One region of the Bradyrhizobium sp. USDA 326 genome, then DNA from elsewhere that is predicted to be linked to it. Evidence: riboswitches for the same ligand, from Rfam matches in the RefSeq annotation. Region 1 holds a riboswitch; each other region holds the start of a gene.
What was found. Region 1 has a riboswitch for cobalamin ahead of ABIG06_RS25720 (TonB-dependent receptor). Riboswitches for the same ligand answer to the same signal wherever they lie in the genome.
Positions count from the first base shown of each region.

Region 1 (6,807 bases):
CTCATTCGGCGTTGCCTCGGCGTTCCGCGACAATGGGCAAATGGATGGTGCAACTTACGTGTTCGAGGCCTCCGATGCTGCGGAGGCAAATTCCGTCCTGGCCGCCATCGGCCTCGGCAGCGCCACACTGATCGTGCGCAGCGGCGATGACGCCCATCTCGCGGCCGTCGAGGCCGAGCTGTTGCGCTTTTCCGCAAGCGCGCATTTCGTCCTGACCGGCAAGGCTTCGTCGATCCAGCGCATCAGCCGGGCCCTGAAAGCCGCCGGCGTCGTGACGTCGCGGATGAGTACCAAGGCCTATTGGGCGCTGGGCAAGACCGGATTGGACTAGCGCAAGCGCCGCCAGCCAATGACGATGCCGGTCATGGAGAACACCAACCCGAGCGCGCAGAGCCCGACGATCAGGACATCGCGCAAATGCGGGTGCGCCATGAGGACCGGGATGTCGAACGTGTGCAGCGCGCCGTAGGCCCAGCGATAGGCCCGCCGTGACGGATCCAGCCGTTGCAGCACGCTGCCGTCCGCGCCGTCGATGTCGAACCAGAGCTCGTTACACCGGACGCGATAGACCGGAGCACCCCGGACGACCGATCGCACGAGATAGAGGTCGTCACCAGCGACGACGGACGGTGCGTCGCAGCGAGGAGCGAGATGCGTCATCGATTCCGACACTTCGCGCGCGCTGAAGAACCCTGTTTGTTCGTCCGGCGGCACGCCTCTGCCGATCAACCTCTGACGACCAACGGCAACCCGATCGCGCCGATAAACGCCGCCGTTGAAGCCGAACCATTCGATCTCACGAGCCGAGGGGGATATTGGCTGCCGATCGAATGACGGCGCGTCCCTCCAATCCGGCGCGGCGTTCATCACGTGGGCCTCTGTCGGTGTCAATTGCCCGCGCGAGAACAGCCGCCCATGATCCATCGAGAGCCAGCCGCTGAAGATCCAGCTCAGCACGAAGAGCGTCGCCGCGAGGCCAATGAGGTGATGCAGGGCGTGCCAGCCGCGGTAAGGCGAGGAGATCCGGCGTCCTCGTATCCTCACCCGCACGATCCCGAGCACCGCACCAAGCAACGCTGCGATGAGGGCCAGCAGCGACAGGATCCAGACCACCTGATCCCACACCGCCCAGTTGCTGCGCAGAACCGTCGGATAGATCCAGTGCAGCACGCTGCCGGCCCAATTCCACCCGCGCTCGCTGCGCGTCGTATCGAGCACGACCTCGCCGGCCGGCGACGAGACATAGACCTCGGTTCCGGCGGCATCACCGAGAGCAGCGCGAAACAAGGGCCGATGGCGATCGAAGCCGTTCGGCACGCTCCATTGATCGTGGTCCGAACGAGCGACGATTGCGGCCCGTGCGGCATCGAGCCCGCGCCGACGGGCATGATCTTGCGCGATGGTGAGCGCGGCATCGGCAGATGTCACCGACGCGTCTCGTCCGTCGGAGGCGTGGACCGCGCGCAAACGGGATAATCCCGATACGACATAGACCGGTCCATCACGCCGCTGGATCAATCGAACACGCATTGCATCGGCGATCCCGCTCGCCGCAACGGCATCGGCAACCGAAATCGTCGTCTCGCCGCGATCCACCGGCGCGAGTCCGGCAAATCGCTCCGCTTCCGTCAGCGACGGAAACGGAACGAAGTGCATCACGATCCCCGTCGCGAACCACATCGCGAACAGGAGGCAGAACGCGATCCCGAGCCAGCGATGCAGCAGGGCGATCGCGCCCATCATGCGGTCAGCGCCCCTACCATTTGAACGCGGCCGAGATCTCGTAGGTGCGCGGCGCGCCCAGCAGGATCTGGTCGGGATAGAACGGATCGCCCCAGATCGCGTAGCGCTTGTCGGCGATGTTGCGGACACGGAAGGTCAGGCGGGCCTGGTCGACCGCAGCGAAGACCGTCTTGGGAATGTCGACGAAGGCATAGACGTCGGCGACGGTGTAGGCCTTCATCGTCACGACATTGGCATCGGTGTTGTAGCGGTCGCCGACATGGCGGCCGGTGATGCCGACCTCCACCGGCCAGGGCGTGAAGAACCGGTACGACGCGCCGGCATTGGCGACGATACGCGGCACGTTCGGCGGCGTGTTGCCGGAGAACGAGCCGCCGGCAAAATTGTAGTCGGCATAGCGAGCGTCAACATAGGCGATGTTGCCCCACAGCCGCAGCGGCTCGATCGGGCGCACCGCCGCGGCAAGCTCGACGCCCTTGGACTCCTGCCGCCCGGCAATGTTGAGCTGCATGCCGCCGGCCGCCGCGTAGACGTTCTTGCGCAGGATGTCGTAGGCCGAGAAAGACCATTCCGCCCTGTTGTCCCAGAACAGATGCTTGACGCCGGTCTCGTAGGTGCGCGCGGTCGTCAGGTCGAGCGGCTGGGTCGGCCCAAGCAAAAAGATATTGTTGGCGGCGATGTCGGCGCCGGTGGCGTACTGGCTGAAGAAGGTGAGGCCGGGAACGGCCTCCCAGGTGTAACCGATGCGGCCCGTCACCGGCGCCCAGTCTTTCGTGAACGGGAAGCCTGCCTTCTCCAGCCCGCTCACGTCGGTCGAATTGCGGTCGAGCCCGATATGCTCGACGCGGAGGCCGCCAACCAGCGCGAAGTTACGTGTCAGCTTCAGCCGGTCCTCGAACGACAGCGCCTCGTTGTCGATGCGCGCGGTCTGCTGCTGGGTCGTGAGCAGGCCGTAGTAGCCCCGATTGGGATCGACCAGCGAAACGGAATCGCCTGGAAAGTTGGCCGCGCCCGGCCTTACGAAATCGAGATAGCTTGACGAGAGCGTCGTGACCAGCCGGTTGTCAAAGCCCGCGATATCAGCGTCCCAGATCAGGTCGGTGATGTTGCCGACCAGACGCTGGCTGTGCGCGACATAGAAGCGCTCGCGATCGACCAGGTTCGTGGTGGAATTGAACGCCTCGATCTCGTTGTTGAACCAGGTCCGCTCTGCGCCATAGCCATAGGCCTGGCTCTTCAAGGTCAGATCAGGCGCGAGCTTCAGCTCAAAACCGCCGCGCAGCCAGACTTCCTGCGCCACGTTTCGGTTGTCGAGAACGTTGTAATTGGTGTTGAACGTGCGATCGTCGATGGTGACCGCGCCAAGATTGGTCTTGTTGTAATTCGAGATGTAATTGCCGGAGACGATCCCCGTCGTCGCATGCGAGCCGCTGAAGGCGGCCGGCACCAGCGGCGCGCCCCAATAGGCCTTGGAGCGATCCTCGCGGTACTCGATAGCGCCCCAGATTTTGAGACTATCGGAGACGCGGTAATTGAGCTGGCCGGACGTGCCGAACGTCTTGACGTTGGTGTCGTCGGCAAAGCCGCTGAGGGTGGAACGGCTGATGTCGAAGCGATAGTCGAGGCCCTGCACATTGGTGCTGCCGCCCGAACCGTAATGGGCGCGGAATGAGTTGAGCGAGTCCCAGGAAAATTCGGCTTCGTTCCGGATCGGTCCGGTGTGCGGCTGCTTGGTAACGAAGTTGATGGCGCCGCCGGCGGCACCCTCGCCTGACATCAGCGAGGCCGGGCCTTTGACGAACTCCACGGCCTCGAGATTGGCGGTGTCGGTGATCCGCGAGGTCATGTTCTGCGGGCCGATCTTGATGCCGTTGTAGAGCGTGTTGATCTGGCTGTTGGTGAAGCCACGCATGGAAAACGCCGCGGGCTCGGCCGGATTGTCGCCGGAGGTGACGCCGACGGCACCCTGCGCCACCTCCGAGACAGTTCGATAGCCCTGCTCGCGCATGGTCTCGGCGGAGATCACCTCGACCGTCGCCGGCGTCTCACGCACGGTCAGGCCGAGCCGCGAGGCGCTTTCGGCGACCACATTGCTGTTGAGCGGCGTCTGCGCTGTCGCGGCCGGCGCGCCGGGCTTGGGCGGGGCCGGTACGATCGCTGGCCGGCGCGCAGCTGCACGGCGTGCGCGCTGCGCTTCACGGCCGGCTGGCGTGGCCCGCCTGCCGGTTTCAGCAGGCGAGACCTCGACCGGCGGCAGAGGTTCGCGGACCTGCTGCGCCAGGGCGGCAGGCATATCGGCAACGACGAACGATGTAAGCGCAGCACAAGCGAGCAGGAAGCGGCTCGGCCGTAAGATACAGATGGAAGACACGATATGAAACCTCGGTATGACGTCAGTGGCACGTCACAGCGAACGAGGTCTCATCTGTTGGCCTTTCGGGCCGTCCGATGAAGCCGAATGTCTGTACTCCCCGACCGACATCTTCGCGTGTGACCACGGCTGACGGCAGGTCTCCTGGCTCGCGGGTCATCACCGCTTCGTCGCCTTCCCGGGACCGAGGACCCAGTGGCTTGTGACGAAGGATTATCCGCTCACAGTTGCGGGGGCAGCCGCGGCATTGGGGACAAGTTTCCCCGCACCGCATTCCCTTTTCATTCCCTCTCGGGAAAACCGTCGCCAGCATCTAGGATTACCACCAAGACAGAGTCAATGTGGCAGTTGCGGCGGTGTGGCCACAGCGACCAACTTCCTTGGAGATGAGCATGGAAGGCGAGACCTTCCTCTGGTTGATACGGCATGCGGCCGTCGAGGGCGTGGCCGGCACGATCCACGCAGCCGATGCGCGGGCGGATCTCGGCGATCAGGCCGCGTTGGCGGCTCTGCGGCAGCGTTTGCCGCCGGATGCCACCAGCTATGCCAGCCCGTCGCGGCGCACGGTCGAGACGGCGCGCGCTCTGGGGCTCGAACCGGAATTGGTCAGCGAATTTCGCGAGCAGGATTTCGGCGACTGGACCGGTCGTCGGCATGACGAGCTCGCCGCGAGCGGTGGCGAGACGTACGCGCAGTTCTGGCGCGATCCGGCGCACGGACGGCCGCCGAGCGGCGAAAGCTTTGCGGATCAGGTTGCGCGCGTGCAGGTGGGTCTATCGCGGATTGGCGCAGGCTCGGCAACGCTGGTTGGGCATTCCGGCACCATCCGCGCCGCGCTCTGCATCGCGCTGGACTTGACGCCGCAGGCCGCCTTGCGCTTCGTGATCGATCCGCTGTCGCTGACCCGGATCGACCGGCTCACGGCGGGCTGGCGTGTCGTCTCGGTCAACCAGCGCGTGGCTTGAGCCGCATCAGGCCGGGCGATCCGGCACGTTGGCCTGCGTAAACGTCGCCATGCCGTTGTGAAGCGCACAGGCCGAGCGGACCAGCGGCAGCGCGATGGCCGCGCCCGATCCCTCGCCGAGCCTGAGATCGAGGCTGATCAGCGGCTGAACGTTGAGCGCGCGCAACACCAGCCGATGCCCCTGCTCCGCCGATTGATGCGCGGCAAGCTGGAACGGCTGGCAGGACGGATTGAGACGCGCCGCGGCCAGGGCCGCGACGGACACGATGAAGCCGTCGATCAACACCGGAATGCGGGCCTGCGCGGCCGCAATGATCGCGCCTGAGATCGCCGCGATCTCGAGGCCGCCGACCGCGCACAGGATCTTCTCGACCGACGCTCCGGAGACGCCGTGGCGTGCGATCGCCGCATCGATCACCCGTGCCTTGTGCGCGCGGCCGGCCATATCGACGCCGGTGCCGCTGCCCGCGATCTCCCCGGCGCTCACACCAGTCAGACTCGCCGCGATCGCCGCTGAGGTGGTGGTGTTGCCGATGCCCATCTCGCCGAAGATCAGGAGATCGGGCTGACTAGCTGCTGCGCGCGCGACAGCGCGCTGGCCGGCCTCGAAGGCAAAGGCCAGCTCGGTCGGCGTGAGCGCAGCCTCGACGCTGAAATCGCGTGTGCCGCTGCGCGGCTTGTCGGTGACGATTCCCGCCATCTGCTCCTGGGCCAGCGTGCCGGCGTCAATCACCTCCAGGCTGGAACCCAGTTCACGCGCCAGCACCGAGATCGCCGCGCCACCGGACGTAAAATTCGCCATCATCGCGATCGTCACGGCTTGCGGATAGGCTGACACGCCCTGCGCGACGATGCCGTGATCACCGGCGAAGATGATGATCGGCACCCGCGAAGCGCGGGGCTGCTCGGTCGCCTGCAAGCCCGCAAGCTCGACCGCGAGCTGCTCGAGCCGGCCGAGCGCGCCGGTCGGCTTTGTCAGTTGCGCCTGCCGCGCGATGGCCGCCTCGCGATGAACCGCGGAGACCTCGGGGCAGTTCTGGTAAACCCATTCGGGAAGCATGCTGCCTCGCTTACGCCCTGCGCTTGAGAATATAGCTGTCCATGATCCAGCCGTGCCGCTCGCGTGCTTCCTGTCGCGCGATCACGATGTGCGGACCGACCTCGGCCAGCGCGCCGGACATGATGATCTGATCGGGCATGCCGAGATAGGCGCCCCACCAGATATGCAAACGCTCTGGATCGAGCGACTGGAACGCTGTGCCGCCGTCGAGCATCACCACCACGGTATCGACACCTTGCGGCCAGCCGCCGTCGCGCAAGCGCCGCCCTGTCGTAACCAGGAACGGCTCGCCGATGTCGTTGAGCGGCAGCGCATGCGCCGCACACAGCGCCTGGATCGAGGTGATGCCGGGCACGACCTCGATTTTCGGCAACGGATTCAATCGCCGCGCAATGCGCAGCGAGGAATCGTAGAGCGACGGATCGCCCCAGATCAGGAGCGCGACCTTGCCCTCACCTTCGAGATGCCTCGCGATCGTCTGCGACCAGGTCGCGGCAACCACATCGTGCCAATCGTCTACGCCCTTGCGGTAATCAGCTTCACCGCTGTCGCGCACGGGAAGATCGAATTCGGCGATGGCTATGTCGCTGGTGAGCACGTCCGCGCAGATCGCTCGCCGGAGATCGGCGAGATCGGACTTGGCAGCCCCCTTGCGCGGGATCAGGACGA
Region 1 covers NZ_JBMGQA010000001.1:5,478,393-5,485,199, reverse strand. Annotated here, with positions in the region: gene ABIG06_RS25730 (siderophore-interacting protein) at 1-331, shown strand, start outside; gene ABIG06_RS25725 (PepSY domain-containing protein) at 328-1,743, opposite strand; gene ABIG06_RS25720 (TonB-dependent receptor) at 1,757-4,114, opposite strand; cobalamin riboswitch at 4,232-4,434, opposite strand; gene ABIG06_RS25715 (histidine phosphatase family protein) at 4,507-5,079, shown strand; gene cobT (nicotinate-nucleotide--dimethylbenzimidazole phosphoribosyltransferase) at 5,086-6,138, opposite strand; gene cobF (precorrin-6A synthase (deacetylating)) at 6,149-6,807, opposite strand, start outside.

Region 2 (6,807 bases), 1.7 Mb from region 1:
GTGGTTCGCTTATCCACTATTCTGCCATTCGCACCGAGAGTATTTGATCTGCCTCAAGCAGCACCCCAAGAGGTCTGTCTGCTCCTCCGAAGATAGATCCAGATGTAACAGCGCGGCGCGCGAGCCGCTTGTTGTCGCGAAGAATAGCGACGGCCTGTCTGTCCTACCTGCGGTATCGCACGACCGTTTGAGCCGAGGGGCAGCGCCTCTCAGGAGCCTCATGCCGCCGACCGGCAAAATCAAGTCTTTGATCGAGGATTGTCTCGCAGAGACGATCGAGGGCAACATGCACTTACGCGCAGGAGATCGTGCGGCAATCAGGCAAGGAACCCCGATCTTGCACCCGACGGTCCACCAGCAGCCGGCACAGCAAAGCCGATCATAAGGCTTGTCGCAGCCGACGTTTCGACGAGCCCAGGTTCGGATTTCAGTGCCAAACCCTAAGGGTGGATCAGCCTCGGCAAGGCTACCGACAATGAAAGGCGAACAATCGTTTGACCATCCGCGTGCACGGAGCAATGAGGAAAAATGCTGCCGTAGCCCATGAAGCGTGAGTTGCGCCTCAAATCAACACGCTGGCGTGTTGCAGAGAGCGCCAGGCCCTGGCGGACGCCCGAGTTCGGACATGTCGACTGCCAACGCGAGCGTCTGCGGCACGTAGCGACCGCTCGAGCTCAACCACTCCCGGACGGACCAGCCTTTTGACCCGCATCAATGCTGCGGCGGCTGCGTCCTAATAGAAGTGATCTTCTAGTAAGGTCAGACGCATGGCGGAAAGAACGACTTGAGCCTATGATGCCTTCATGTCCGGCTACCAGCGATCACTTTTTAGGACTCCTTCCGGGCGCAGCCGAGCCGCGGGTCAATGACCTGCACATGATAAGTTGCGCCGCTTGCGATGGCGTCTACTTTATCGACCTGCGGACAAGCCCGATTATGGGCTCGGAGCGAAGCTACGTCCATCCTAATGGTGTCAACCGAATTCTTCGCGCTCTCGCTGGAGCGCGTGCTACGCGCGCGAGAGCGCGGCTGAGGTCGCCTGCACACCCACGCGATGACGCTGCAGAACACGGAGATGTCTCACCAACAAGAGACGTGACATGACAGAAAGCCGGACCATTTACCCCGCTCCGGGCCGGATTGCCGGAGCTGCAGACCAGTTTAGTTCGTGCAGAACAGTTACAAATACCAACAGCCGAGGTATTGAGCTGACCCAGATCGATTTGACGGAAGCTCAGGCCTTGTTTCCCGGCAGAAATCCAAATATTTCGGTTCGCGAGCGGATCGTGTTCCGTACCAACGATGCCACGGCCGATTGCCCTCTGCCGCGGCTCACGCCATAGAGACCGCGCGCCGTCCGGTCGAGTCGGGCAGAGCCTGTTCGCGCGGAAGCCAAGCGATGTTCGTAATGTTCACAAGGTTGTCTGCATTTGTCAGCTCGCAGCGATGAACTTCGTCCAGGATCCAGTGGCGATTCGATCTGGGAGCGGCTCGAAATCACGCCGCCCTTCGATCAGGATCTGGAGATTGCCGTGATCGAGGGCAATTCAATTCACCGGGTGATCTTTCCTTGTCGCCGGGTGTTCGGCGGATGGATCAACGCGAATACCGGAGAGCACGTCGCCGTGCAGCCGACGCATTGGCGTATCTGGCCCGGATAGCGGCGGCGATCCTGCAAAATAGATTGGCGTGAGTTGAGGCAGGAACTGGCTTCGGCGTCCTCTCGTCGGACACTATGTAGAGTTCATCGCATGAGAGCGCCTGACGGGAAACATGTCCGAGCGGGACCGATTATGGTGGGGGCGTGCGGTGACCGTCCGGCATCACTCCTCGCATTGCTGTCGCAACCGTTCCTAATGTACTCGCGAGCGACACACCTCTGTGTAGATTCTGAATCTCAAACCAACGATCGCTTACCACGTCATAATGAGCTACGATAAACGTGTCGATATGAGTCCATATTTTCGGCGAATGTTCTCACCTTGATGAACCGTCGGCTATTCTCTCTCGGCCAAGTAGCGCGACGCGTCTGCGTCGTTCCTCCGGGTGCACCTCGTTCGGACCACCAAGCCGGGCTAGGCATTTTTGTTGGCCCAAGGCTTGCTCGAGATTGTGGAGAACGCAAATGAGCACAAGCGAATTCGCTTGGTCGAGAACAGACCCGAGCGCGGGATCAATGGTTTTGCGGATCGGATGCTGCACGCAGTTCGCGGGCGGTAACGACCATGTTGGTTAGGGCAGGCCGAACCTCCTCCCAATTGCGAGTTTTTAGGCCGCAGTCCGGATTGACCCAGAGCTGCGATTCCTGCAAACGCGTCCGAGCCAGCACCATCAGCTCCTTCATTTCGCCCACCTCCGGAACGCGTGGAGAGTGGATGTCGTACACGCCCGGTCCGATTTGATTTGGATATTCGTACTTGCTGAATGCGTCCAGTAGCTCCATTTTCGACCGCGACGTTTCGATCGAAATGACATCCGCATCCATTGCAGCGATTGCACCGATGATGTCGTTAAACTCCGAGTAGCACATGTGTGTATGGATTTGCGTTTGATCGGCAACGCCCGATGAGCAAATGCGGAAGCAATCTCCCGCCCAATCGAGATATGCCTTCCACGCCGATCGGCGCAATGGCAATCCTTCCCGGAGTGCAGCTTCGTCGATCTGGATCATGGCTGCACCGGCATTCTCGAGATCGCGGACTTCGTCGCGGATCGCGAGCGCAAGCTGGCGGCAGACCTCGCTTCTAGGAATGTCATCGCGAACAAACGACCAGTTCAGGATCGTGACCGGTCCGGTCAAGATCGCCTTCATTGGCTTGCTAGTTAGTGATTGCGCGTAGCGCCACCAGTCCACAGTGATCGGCTTCGACCGCACTACATCGCCAAACAGGATCGGAGGCCTGACGCAGCGCGAACCATAAGACTGTACCCATCCATTCCTGGTAAATAGGAAGCCGGCGAGTTGCTCGCCAAAGTACTGCACCATGTCATTGCGCTCAAATTCGCCGTGCACGAGGACGTCAAGACCGATGTCCTCCTGCCAACGTACGGCGCGGGCTATCTCTTCCTTGATAAACTCGTCGTATTGTTCGTCGCTCATCGCACCTCGCGCATGCGCCGCACGAGCATTTCGGACTTCTGTGGTCTGCGGAAACGATCCGATTGTCGTGGTGGGAAACGTTGGTAGTCCAAAGCGTTCCCTTTGGATCTCGGAACGACGGACAAATGGGCTGGCGCGCCGGCGCATTGTCTGGTCGATCGCCCTCATCCTCACAGCGACATTGGTATCATGGATCTTGGGCGAAGTCCGCCGGGCAGTCGCAGCGCATTCCGAATCGGCGAGAGCGAGCTCGACATTCTGGTCGCCAGCGAGTGCTCGCGCCAGGATCGCAAGCTCACGCATCTTCTGAACCGAGAAAGCAAGCCAGCTCTTGACGTCGGACGTGAGCCCGGTCTCGAGTTCAACGTCCACTGGCACATGAAGCAGCGAGCAGGATGGGGCGAGCTGTACACGGTGCTTGCCGAGCTTCGCAATCGCGGGCTCCATCCGCTGACGGAGCGACGACAAGTTCGACCGCCATACATTCCGGCCGTCGATGACCCCGAGCGACATGACGAGGTCACTTCGGCCGACAGCGATGACCTGATCCAACAACTCTGGCGCTCGGACCAGATCGAGGTGCAGACCGGAAACCGGGAGGCTCAATGCGGTATCCAGATTGTGGCCTAGCTCGCCGAAATAGCTGGCAACCATGATTTTGATAGCCGGTCCCTCCTTTGCGAACCGGTTATAGGCATGTAGCAATGATTTTCGCGCCGCCTCATCCAGATCAAGGGCCAGGCAGGGCTCGTCAAATTGAACCCAACTTGCCCCTCGTTCGGCCAATTCATGCAGAACCTCGATATAGACCGGTATTAGATCATCGAGTAGGGAGAGGGGCTGGAACGCGCTATCGGCACTCTTGCCGAGCTTTAGGAATGTGATCGGCCCGATCAGGACAGGGCGGGTCTGAAAGCCAAGAGCCTTTGCTTCCTCATACTCTTCAATGGGTTTGCGAGAGCAAAGTCTGAACGCTTGTCCCTTGTAAAACTCGGGAACCATGTAATGGTAGTTGGTGTCAAACCACTTAGTCATTTCCTGCGCGGGTGCGCCAGACCTCCGCGGCCCCAGACCGCAACTCGCATCCTGGTCGTCGCATTGTGATCCGCGAGCCATGGCGAAGTACGTCTTGAGGGAAACGTATTCTCGTTTCGAGGCGTAGATCTCCGGGATAGCACCAACCATGACACTTGTATCGAGCACCTGATCATACAGCGAGAAGTCATTCGACGGAATGATCGTAACGCCGAGAGACTTCTGACGGGCCCAGTTCGCTGCGCGCAGACCGGATGCGTCCTCGAGCAATTGCTGTTCGCTGATCTTTCCCGCCCAGTAGCTTTCAAGAGCGAATTTGAGCTCACGCCTTGGACCGATGCGTGGCGTACCGAGCGTAGCAACCGGAAGAGAGAGAAGAGACATAGTGTAAACCCCTGTTGGGGACAGAGGCCATGGCGGACGCAGGCAGAGGAAGTCGCGCGCGCGACGGCTGCTTGGCGCACCACCGAGACACCCCGCCCGTGGACCAATCTATCGTCGGGGCAGGTCTCCTGGCTCGCTGGTCGTCGCTGCTGTCCGGCCTTCCCGAAGCCGTGCGGGCTTCAGTGACATCGTTGGACAGTAGCTCGCAGCTCACAGTTGCGGGGGCAGCGCCGGCATTTGGACCGGCTTCCCTCTTAGCTCCGGATCAAGCGGGATTCGGAGAACCTCGACGAGTTCGATTATCGGCAGGAGGACTCTTCCGTCAACCTCTCAGATTTTGTGGCACGCTAATCTGAGACATCTAGTAGGCGAATGACCGTGCATCTCTATGATTCTCTAAACAGAGCTGTCGCAATCAGAGATGTCCTTGTCTCAGATGTGGGAGTGAGACTCGGAGCTGCCTTGAGGCGACGCCGCCCGCCCCATCAATGAAAGGGACAAAACCAGCCCGCGCGGCGGCGATTACCGCCGTTTCGAGCAGAATGCATTCGATGCGGCTTCCGACTTCCAGCGGTTCGCCCAGCACATCCGCTGGCCAGCTATTTTCTCGACTAGAGGATCCCCATTGAACACGTCAAGGCAGGCGGCGCAATCTAGCCACATACGCGGCGAGCAGGTTGATTTTCGTGCCAGCCAGACTTCAAAGTTCGTCGATTAAGTCGGCTTCGTATCGCCAGCCATCATGTAGGCCGAACGCCGACGGGCAACTATAGCGAACCACACGGTTCAATGACGGCAAACGCACTCCCGATTCTCATCAGGCACTTGGCATCGAGCTACGGCCGATACACTGAATGGAAACATCGAACCGTGCGCAGGTCGGAAAGTGGACAAGAGGGACATAAAACCCATGCAAATCTCTGCCTGCTGCCTGGCACGAAGAATGCAAGCCCCTCGACATGCCCAGTCTCTTCTGCTTGGGGATGTCCAGCTCAGCCAATTGACGCTGTCGCTGGCTAGGGAAGTTAGGGGCGCGTGACATAGAGGGGAGCGCCTGCCCGCGTGGGACAGCCGCGGGTGCCCCGTCGCGTCTCCGTAAACTTCTTGCGCTCGCTCATAGCAGGTTCAAGGTTACCGCTTTGAAAGATGTATGGATGAAACGCGATAGGCGGAGGATTATGAAGAGAATGTCGGGAAGACCCGCGCTATGGCTTCGCCTGGGCGGACTTTTAATCTGCCTAGGCTGGCCGGCTGCCATGAGCAACACTATTCGCGCCAGCGACAACCCCCTTGTCGAAAGACTTAAGTCAACTTGGCGAGCGCAAGATGGTGAGACGATAGAACAAATCATCTCGAATGTCTCGAAGGTGGCACAGTTCGTCCCTCAGATGTGGGGGGTCGCTGAACTCGGCGAAAGCGACCATGTTTTCGTTTCGTGGACCAGGCACCGAGACAACAAATCAGACGAACAGTACGCGATCACCTGGAAAGTCGCGCTCGACGGTACGACTGAGCTTGCGTCAACCTATGCGAAGCCGATGGAATTGGGCTGGCGTGCCCTAGCGCTCTCGTTGATCGCCAAAGAAGTCGCAGATGGTGAAAGGGACGCAAACCTTAGCTTTCTGCATGATCCAAGTAACTTCAACTTTGTGACTACGCCGCAAGGCCGGCTCGGCGATCTTCTGCGGCAGGGCCGATGCACTATCATTGAACCTGTTGGGGTAGACTACTTACCCAAGCAGAATGACAAGCCGAACGAGAAAGGCGATCTATGGCGCATTCTGCTCTTGGTGAATTGCGATATCCAAGGACCACGTTATTTTACACACAACGGGGTCATCACTTTTGAGAAGAGCGAAGGCCAAGATTGGGAGCCACAATCCTCTTTTGCCAAGCGCATCGCGAAATTTCCTCCGGGCTCCTGGTTCCAACGAACCGAGCCAAAGGAAGAGCAAGACTCAGGAGAGCGAAGGCCTTAGCAGACGGTCGCGCAGAGCAACACCGCACCGCAGCTGCCGCACGGTCGAACGCCTCGTACTAACTGCAAGAGACACGCGCTCTGCAGTTGCGTTGTTTAACGGCTCCGCAACAGTCCGCCTGCCTTTCTCGCAGCAGTTCGGCCCGTCGTACGGAAGGTCGAGCAGCACGATTGCGTTTTTCCGCCAGGTGTCGAGCTCAGTGGCGCGTACTAGTTTGCGAGATGTGGTTTGCCCGCCTGCACTCCACCCTGTTAGAGTACACCAACTGCGGGGGAACCAGCTCTCATGCATTCTTCACTAGAGCCCTTG
Region 2 covers NZ_JBMGQA010000001.1:3,804,425-3,811,231, reverse strand. Annotated here, with positions in the region: gene ABIG06_RS17875 (hypothetical protein) at 1,101-1,343, shown strand; gene ABIG06_RS17870 (hypothetical protein) at 1,431-1,661, shown strand; gene metE (5-methyltetrahydropteroyltriglutamate--homocysteine S-methyltransferase) at 2,174-4,519, opposite strand; cobalamin riboswitch at 4,621-4,823, opposite strand; gene ABIG06_RS17860 (nodulate formation efficiency C protein) at 5,776-6,498, shown strand.
Region 2: linked by a shared signal. The riboswitch ahead of metE (5-methyltetrahydropteroyltriglutamate--homocysteine S-methyltransferase) and the one ahead of ABIG06_RS25720 (TonB-dependent receptor) in region 1 are both predicted to bind cobalamin.

Region 3 (6,807 bases), 1.4 Mb from region 1:
AGCGCAGCCGCCCCTAACACAAACGCAACTATGGCACGCCTAGATGTCCGCATAGCACTGTTTCTCGTGCGCGCCGCCCGGATGGGTTACCGCCCCACCGACCGCTGGTCCGACCTGCTGAGCATATTTCCAGAGCGCACCCGACGTATGGTTAGTCGCGCGAGCGCTCCATTTGGTCTTGCGCTGGGCGAGCTCGGCATCGCTCAATTTTACGTTAAGGGTACCGGCGACCGCGTCGATCTCGATGACGTCACCGTCCTCGAGCAGCCCAATCGGGCCGCCGACCGCCGCCTCCGGCCCGACATGGCCGATGCAGAAGCCGCGGGTGGCGCCGGAGAAGCGGCCGTCGGTGATGAGCGCGATCTTGCCGCCCATGCCCTGGCCGGTCAGCGCCGCTGTGGTCTGGAGCATTTCCCGCATGCCGGGACCGCCCTTCGGCCCCTCGTAGCGGATCACGATGACTTCGCCTTCGCGGTAGGTGCGGTTCTGGACCGCCTCGAAAGCATCCTCCTCACGGTCGAAGCACCTGGCCGGACCGGTAAACCTGAGGTTGGACATTCCCGCGACTTTCACGATCGCACCTTCTGGCGCCAAATTGCCCTTCAGACCGACCACACCGCCTGTCACGGTGATGGGCTTGTCTGCCGGGTGCACCACGTCCTGGTGCGGATTCCACTTCACGCTCTTGAGGTTTTCGGCGATCGTGCGGCCCGTGACGGTAAGGCAATCACCGTGCAGGAAGCCGTTGTCGAGCAGCGTCTTCATCAGAAGCGGTATGCCACCTACTTCAAACATGTCTTTGGCGACATAACGGCCGCCTGGCTTCAAATCCGCGACATAAGGTGTCTTTTTGAAGATTTCGGCGACGTCGAACAGGTCGAACTTGATGCCGGCCTCGTGCGCGATCGCCGGTAGGTGCAGCGCAGCATTGGTCGAGCCGCCGGAGGCCGCGACCACGGCAGCCGCATTCTCCAGCGCCTTGAGCGTGACGATGTCGCGCGGCCGGATGTTTTGGGCGATCAGGTCCATCACCTTCTCGCCCGCGGTCATGCAGAAGGCATCGCGGATTTCGTAGGGGGCCGGCGCACCGGCGGAGTATGGCAGCGCGAGGCCGATGGCCTCGGAGACGGTCGCCATGGTGTTGGCGGTGAACTGCGCGCCGCAGGCGCCCGCCGAGGGGCAAGCCACACGCTCGATCTCGTCGAGGTCCTCGTCCGACATGGCGCCGACCGAGTGCTTGCCGACCGCCTCGAACATGTCCTGCACGGTGACCTGCTGCCCGCGGAAATTGCCGGGCAGGATCGAGCCCCCATAAATGAAGATCGAGGGTACGTTGAGGCGGACCATCGCCATCATCATGCCCGGCAGCGACTTGTCGCAGCCGGCAAGGCCGACCAGCGCGTCATAGGCATGACCGCGCACGGTCAGCTCGACCGAGTCGGCGATGCATTCGCGCGACGGCAACGACGAGCGCATGCCGTCATGGCCCATGGCGATGCCGTCGGTCACCGTGATGGTGCAGAATTCGCGCGGCGTACCGCCGGCCGACGCCACGCCCTTCTTCACCGCCTGGGCCTGGCGCATCAGCGCGATGTTGCAGGGAGCAGCCTCGTTCCAGCAGGAGGCGACGCCGACGAAGGGCTGGTGGATCTGATCGGTGGTCAGCCCCATGGCGTAGAAGTAGGACCGATGGGGCGCACGCGCAGGGCCTTCCGTCACGTGACGGCTCGGCAGCTTCTGCTTGTCAATCTTCGCGACCATCGCAACCAGTTTCCCCGGCCAACCCTTTCAGACCCGAAAAATCAGAGCCAAGATTTGAATCGACCTTGGGATTTTCTCGTCGCCTTCGAAGACCGCCAACTGCCTTAAAACATTAGAGTGATTTTATTCATGTTCGGGTGTGGCCAAAAAGCGGCGACGATGCCAACCGCCGGTGGTGAGGGCTAAATCCGGGCCGACTGTTGCACCGATGGCACAATCGTGGCTCAGAAGTCACGAGCGGGCCTACCGCGATACCTCGCGAAGACGGCAATCCACAATCTCAGATTTCTCTGCACAAGGATTGCATCCACTTCAGCTCCGCGATCTCGCGTACGAACGTGAGTCGGAGTGACGGAGCAAGGTGAGCCGACGTCGTTTCAAGGTCGCACTGACCAGACACGCCTTCGCATCCTCGCGGCTGATTTCGCCCGAGTTTTGCTTCGTCGCTCACCCTCTTGAGCCAAGAGGGCACAGGGAAGGCCGGGTGCCGACAGGCACCCGCGGTCCGCTGCGCAAAAGGTGCACGCAGAAAACCGCACAGCAGCATACAGGTGGTGCCGATCACTCGGCCTTCCCTGCGCGATGGTCGGACGGCTTATGCCGTGCTCTTACGACAAATCCGAATTTCGGTAAAGCGGAATATTTTCGAGGCAGCGGATTGACACCGACAGCTTTGAAACGACCAGGTGTTTTGCCTGTCGGGCGATATCCCGCTGCCGGATTGCGCCAGGCTCCGTCAGGCCGACATCGCTCCCTCGCGCCCGAACGGACCGAACAAGCGCACGACCTCGCAGACGGCGACGAGGCCGGCGAGCCAGGCAGCGCTGGTCAGCCCAATGCGCGTCACGATGGCGGCGGTGAAGGCGCCCTCTCCGCCCAGGAACGGCGTCGCGGCGAGCAGCGCGAGCTCATAAGCCGCATAGGCGGCAAACAGCGCAATCGCGAGCATCAGCGGCGCGCGTCCCTGCGGCAGCATGCGGAGCACGCCCGATGCCACCACAGTCGCCAGGAGCGCCGCCGCGCCGATCACAAAACCCCAGGCGATGCTGCTGCCATCGATAGGATAGTGCAGCGCGCTGAAGCCGATTGTCTGGTTCACGAGCCAGGCGCCGGTGACGACGAGCAGCGCCGGACGCAGCGGCAGCATCGCAGCCGCGACGACGGCGAAAGCCGCGAAGGGCGTCGCGCAGGCAAACGCAAAACTCGCGAGCGCGCACGATACCGTCAGCAGCGCGAAGCCGAACATCGGCGCGAGACGCGGCGCCACCGGATGGAGGCGGAAACCGTCGCCGTCGGACGACAGGATATTGAGAGCCATAAGTGATCTCCTTCTCTTCGAGTTTTAGTCCATTTGGGCGCCTGTGACAGCCCCATCGAAATCAAAACGCGGCGCCGGCCCTGAGCAGAAAGGTGCGACCGGGTAGCGGATAGGCGCTGAAGCGACCGTCCGTGAAGGTGCTTGCGATGGCGTAGTCGTAGTAGAGCGCGTTCAGCACATTGTTGACGCCGAGCGACCAAAAGTAGCGCTCAAATTGGCCGCTGAGCTTGAGGTCGATGGTGCCGTTGGCGGGAATCGGCTTCTGGGTTCCGGCTTGGTCGTTGTCCATGCGGCGCTCGCTCCAGAACCGCGCGGTGGCGTCCAGCACCAGATAGTTCTGCCAGATGTTCCAGGTGAGGCCCGCACTCGCGGTGTAGCGCGACACCAGCGGCACGTCGTTGCCCGCCCAGGCGCCTTCGCGGAAGACGGCCCGTGTATAGGCCATGCCGGAACGCACCAGCAAGGCGTCGTTGATGCGATAGGAGACACTGGTCTCCGAGCCGTAACGGCGGGTCGGATCCAAGTTGGTGTTGTAGAACAGGATCGGATTGAAATGGATCTCGTTGGCGAGGTCCATCAGGTAGAGACTGCTCTGCATCTGCAGTCCGCCTCCTCTGATGCGCAGCCCGCCTTCGATGTCCTGCGAGGTCTGGGTCTTGAGCCGGAACGTTTGCGGGAGCGGATTGAAGAACGGGTCGAATGAAGGGCCTGACGACACCCGCTCGTCGACATCAGGCGTGCGGAAGGCGCGCGCAGCCCGGCCGAACAGCGCGACGGTTTCACTGAGGCGATGCTCGGCACCGAGGTGCAGCGCATATTGCGTCTCGTCGCTCCCGAGCGGGAGCGCGCCGATGTCGGCGTTGAACGGAGCCGCCGCATCAAAATCGTCACGTGCCGAAAGGCCGATGTTCTGCACCCGGGCGCCGTAGGAGATGTCGGTCGCGGCCGTCACGGCCAGGGTGTGCTGGACATAGCCGGCAACCGTCTGCTGCCTGAGGACGTAGTTGTGCCAGGGGGCGAGACCCTGGCCGGCGCCGCGGTTCTGCTGAAAGCTCGCATCGTAATAGTCGACGCCAGTCAGCAACTGCGACGGCATTCCGAAGAGCAGGCTCTTCACGCTGAGCCGCGGCGTGATCGACCACGTCGTCAGATCGGCGTCGACATAGGTCGACGTGAAGAAAGCCGGAACCGGCGTCGGGCTCGAGAAGAACGCACTCTGCTGCTTCTTGTCGCGCAGGCCGCCGTCGACGATGAGATCGACGCCGTTGACCAGGGTTTTCGTGAAGCCCGCGGTCGCGCTAAAACCCTGCTGATTGGCGTAGTTGAAAGGCGTGCTGGCCCCTCGCCGGTTGCTCGCGAGCTCGTCGAGACCGATCGACGGATCCACGGTGCGGCCGCCCGGCAGTCGCAGCTCCTGATTGTCACCGGCGACGGTCAGGAAGGCGGTCAGGCCAGGCATCGTGTAGTTCAGATTGCCGACGCCGTTCTCCTGGGAATAGCGATTGTTGTCGCGGTAGCCGTCGGTCCTGACGGCATTGCCGTGGAACGAGGTCGACCACGGACCGGAATTGAGCGCGGTCGAGACGTTGCCGAGCCCAGTGTTGAACGAGCCGAAACCGGCCTCGATGCGCGCTGTCGCGGGCGGGCCGTCGACGCCGTTCTTGGTGACGATGTTGATGACGCCGCCAACCGCATTGTCACCATACAGCACCGCACCGGAATTGCCGCGCGTGACCTCGATACGCTCGATGGCATTGAGCGGGATCGTGGAGAGGTCCACCTGCGCCATGTCGATGTCGTTCAGCCGCCGTCCGTTGACCAGCACCAGCGTATTGGCCGTGGCGAGGGCACCGAAGCCGCGCAGATCGACACTGGTCTTGGCACCGATCTGGCCGCCGTAGAACGTCGTGATCTGGGCGCCCGGAACTTGCGTCGCGATGATCTCGGCCAGGATTTGCGACGGCGCATGGGCGATGTCCGCAGCCGTGATGACGGTCGTGGCCGCGCCGACGATGCCGTCATTGCCGGCGGCGGCTCCACTGCCCGAGCCGGACGAGCCGGTCCCGCTCGGCGCACCATTTGGCCTCGCCCGGCGCCTCCCCGCATCGCCGTCGCCGGCCGCCCTGGCCCGCGTACGGCTCTGATCGTCAGGCTGGGTCACTTCGAGTGGCGGCAGCTGCTCGGCACCGGCCTGCTGTGCGTGGGCGATGGAGGGATCGAGCGAATAGAAGAAAGCGGCCGCAACGATGCCGGCGCAGCAGCGCCGGCAGGCAGTGACAAAACGGGACAAAATCATAACCTCGGCATGACGTCAGTGGCACGTCACAGCGAACGAGGCTTTACGGCGGAGCGATCGATTGCTCCGGTGAAGCTGATGTCTGTACTCCCCGACCGACATCTTCGCGTGTGACCACGGCTGACGGCAGGTCTCCTGGCTCGCGGGTCGTTACCTCTACGTCGCCTTCCCAGGACCGAGATTCCCAGTGGCACAGGACGAGAGATTCACCGCTTACAGTTGCGGGGGCAGCCATGGCATTGAGAAGATCCCCGCGCCGGGGCATCTCGCACCACGTTCCCTTTTGATCTCCGTAAGGAGAACCGTCACCGGCCAATCTAGGGGGCGCCCAGGCCGGGAGTCAATCGACTGCTGGCATCTCGGCCGCAAGCGCGATCGGCCGGCTCCCAGACGGATCGGGCAATGCCCCGCGCCTATGTTCGTCCCCGCGGGCGCTGGGCCTGAGCCCAGGCGACAGCGACATCGCGCGGCGGAACGTCGAGGCGCTTGATCGGGGTCAGCTCGCCGGAGGCCGAGACGATCGCGGTCTCTTCGCGCCGGCAGCGCGTGCAGACGAAACGGACCTCATGCGGGGATGCCGACCAGTTTGAACGTTTCACGTTGGCGGCCATCGGCCAGGCATCGCAATGCGAGCACGACACCAGGAACCGGCCGGGATCGAGCATACCCATTCCATCGGACTCCGCGTCCTTCCCACTGCTTCCAATGACTATCCTATGTGAATCGTTCCGGTGCCTCGGCACCGTCAGCGCAAACTCCGCTGAAAGCCTGCGAGCTGCTCATGTTCCTACAAGACCTCGGGGGTTTCGTCGGCAATGGCATTGCGCAAGCAGCCGACCTTGTCGATCTCGACCTCGACGACGACGCCGGCCTTCATCCAATTGAGATTGGCATAGCGATACCTTGGCAAGGCCGCCGACCTCGGCGACGGTGTCGCCCTCGAGCTCAAGTCGAGACGGCGGGAACGATGGAGGCTTGGGATGGCGCGGTTACGATCCCTGCGACGCAGAAGGCAATCCGCTCAGCGAGCCCCCTTGAGGGTGCAGGAGGTCGTGCACGTGACCGTTGTGCCGCGATCGCACGATCTGCAGGCGTTGACGCACTGGCTCATGTCGCGTGGATTGTAGCTGTAGTTTCGCATCGGACAGCTCGACGTCGTCGAGCCGGTGATATCCCGCTCCTGGTCGCAGGCCGCCGTCATGAGCGCGAATATGATCACCGCAACGAGGCGCATGGGACTTGCCCTGTCAGGCACAGCACGACGACACTCGCGAGGTGCGCTGCATTGCAACGAACCCCGACCTTCCCACCACGAGCCACCGCCAATCAGCGATGCGCGTGCTGCGAGAATGCGTGCTAAATGTTAAGAACGGATTTCAGCCGGCCTCAGGCCGCAGCCGTGGTCGCGATCGCCTGCCGAATATCCACCGCC
Region 3 covers NZ_JBMGQA010000001.1:6,863,439-6,870,245, forward strand. Annotated here, with positions in the region: gene ABIG06_RS32370 (tetratricopeptide repeat protein) at 1-53, opposite strand, end outside; gene ilvD (dihydroxy-acid dehydratase) at 40-1,761, opposite strand; gene ABIG06_RS32380 (hypothetical protein) at 2,498-3,079, opposite strand; gene ABIG06_RS32385 (TonB-dependent receptor) at 3,141-5,369, opposite strand; cobalamin riboswitch at 5,484-5,697, opposite strand; gene ABIG06_RS32390 (hypothetical protein) at 5,789-6,046, opposite strand; gene ABIG06_RS32395 (hypothetical protein) at 6,163-6,285, opposite strand; gene ABIG06_RS32400 (hypothetical protein) at 6,762-6,807, opposite strand, start outside.
Region 3: linked by a shared signal. The riboswitch ahead of ABIG06_RS32385 (TonB-dependent receptor) and the one ahead of ABIG06_RS25720 (TonB-dependent receptor) in region 1 are both predicted to bind cobalamin.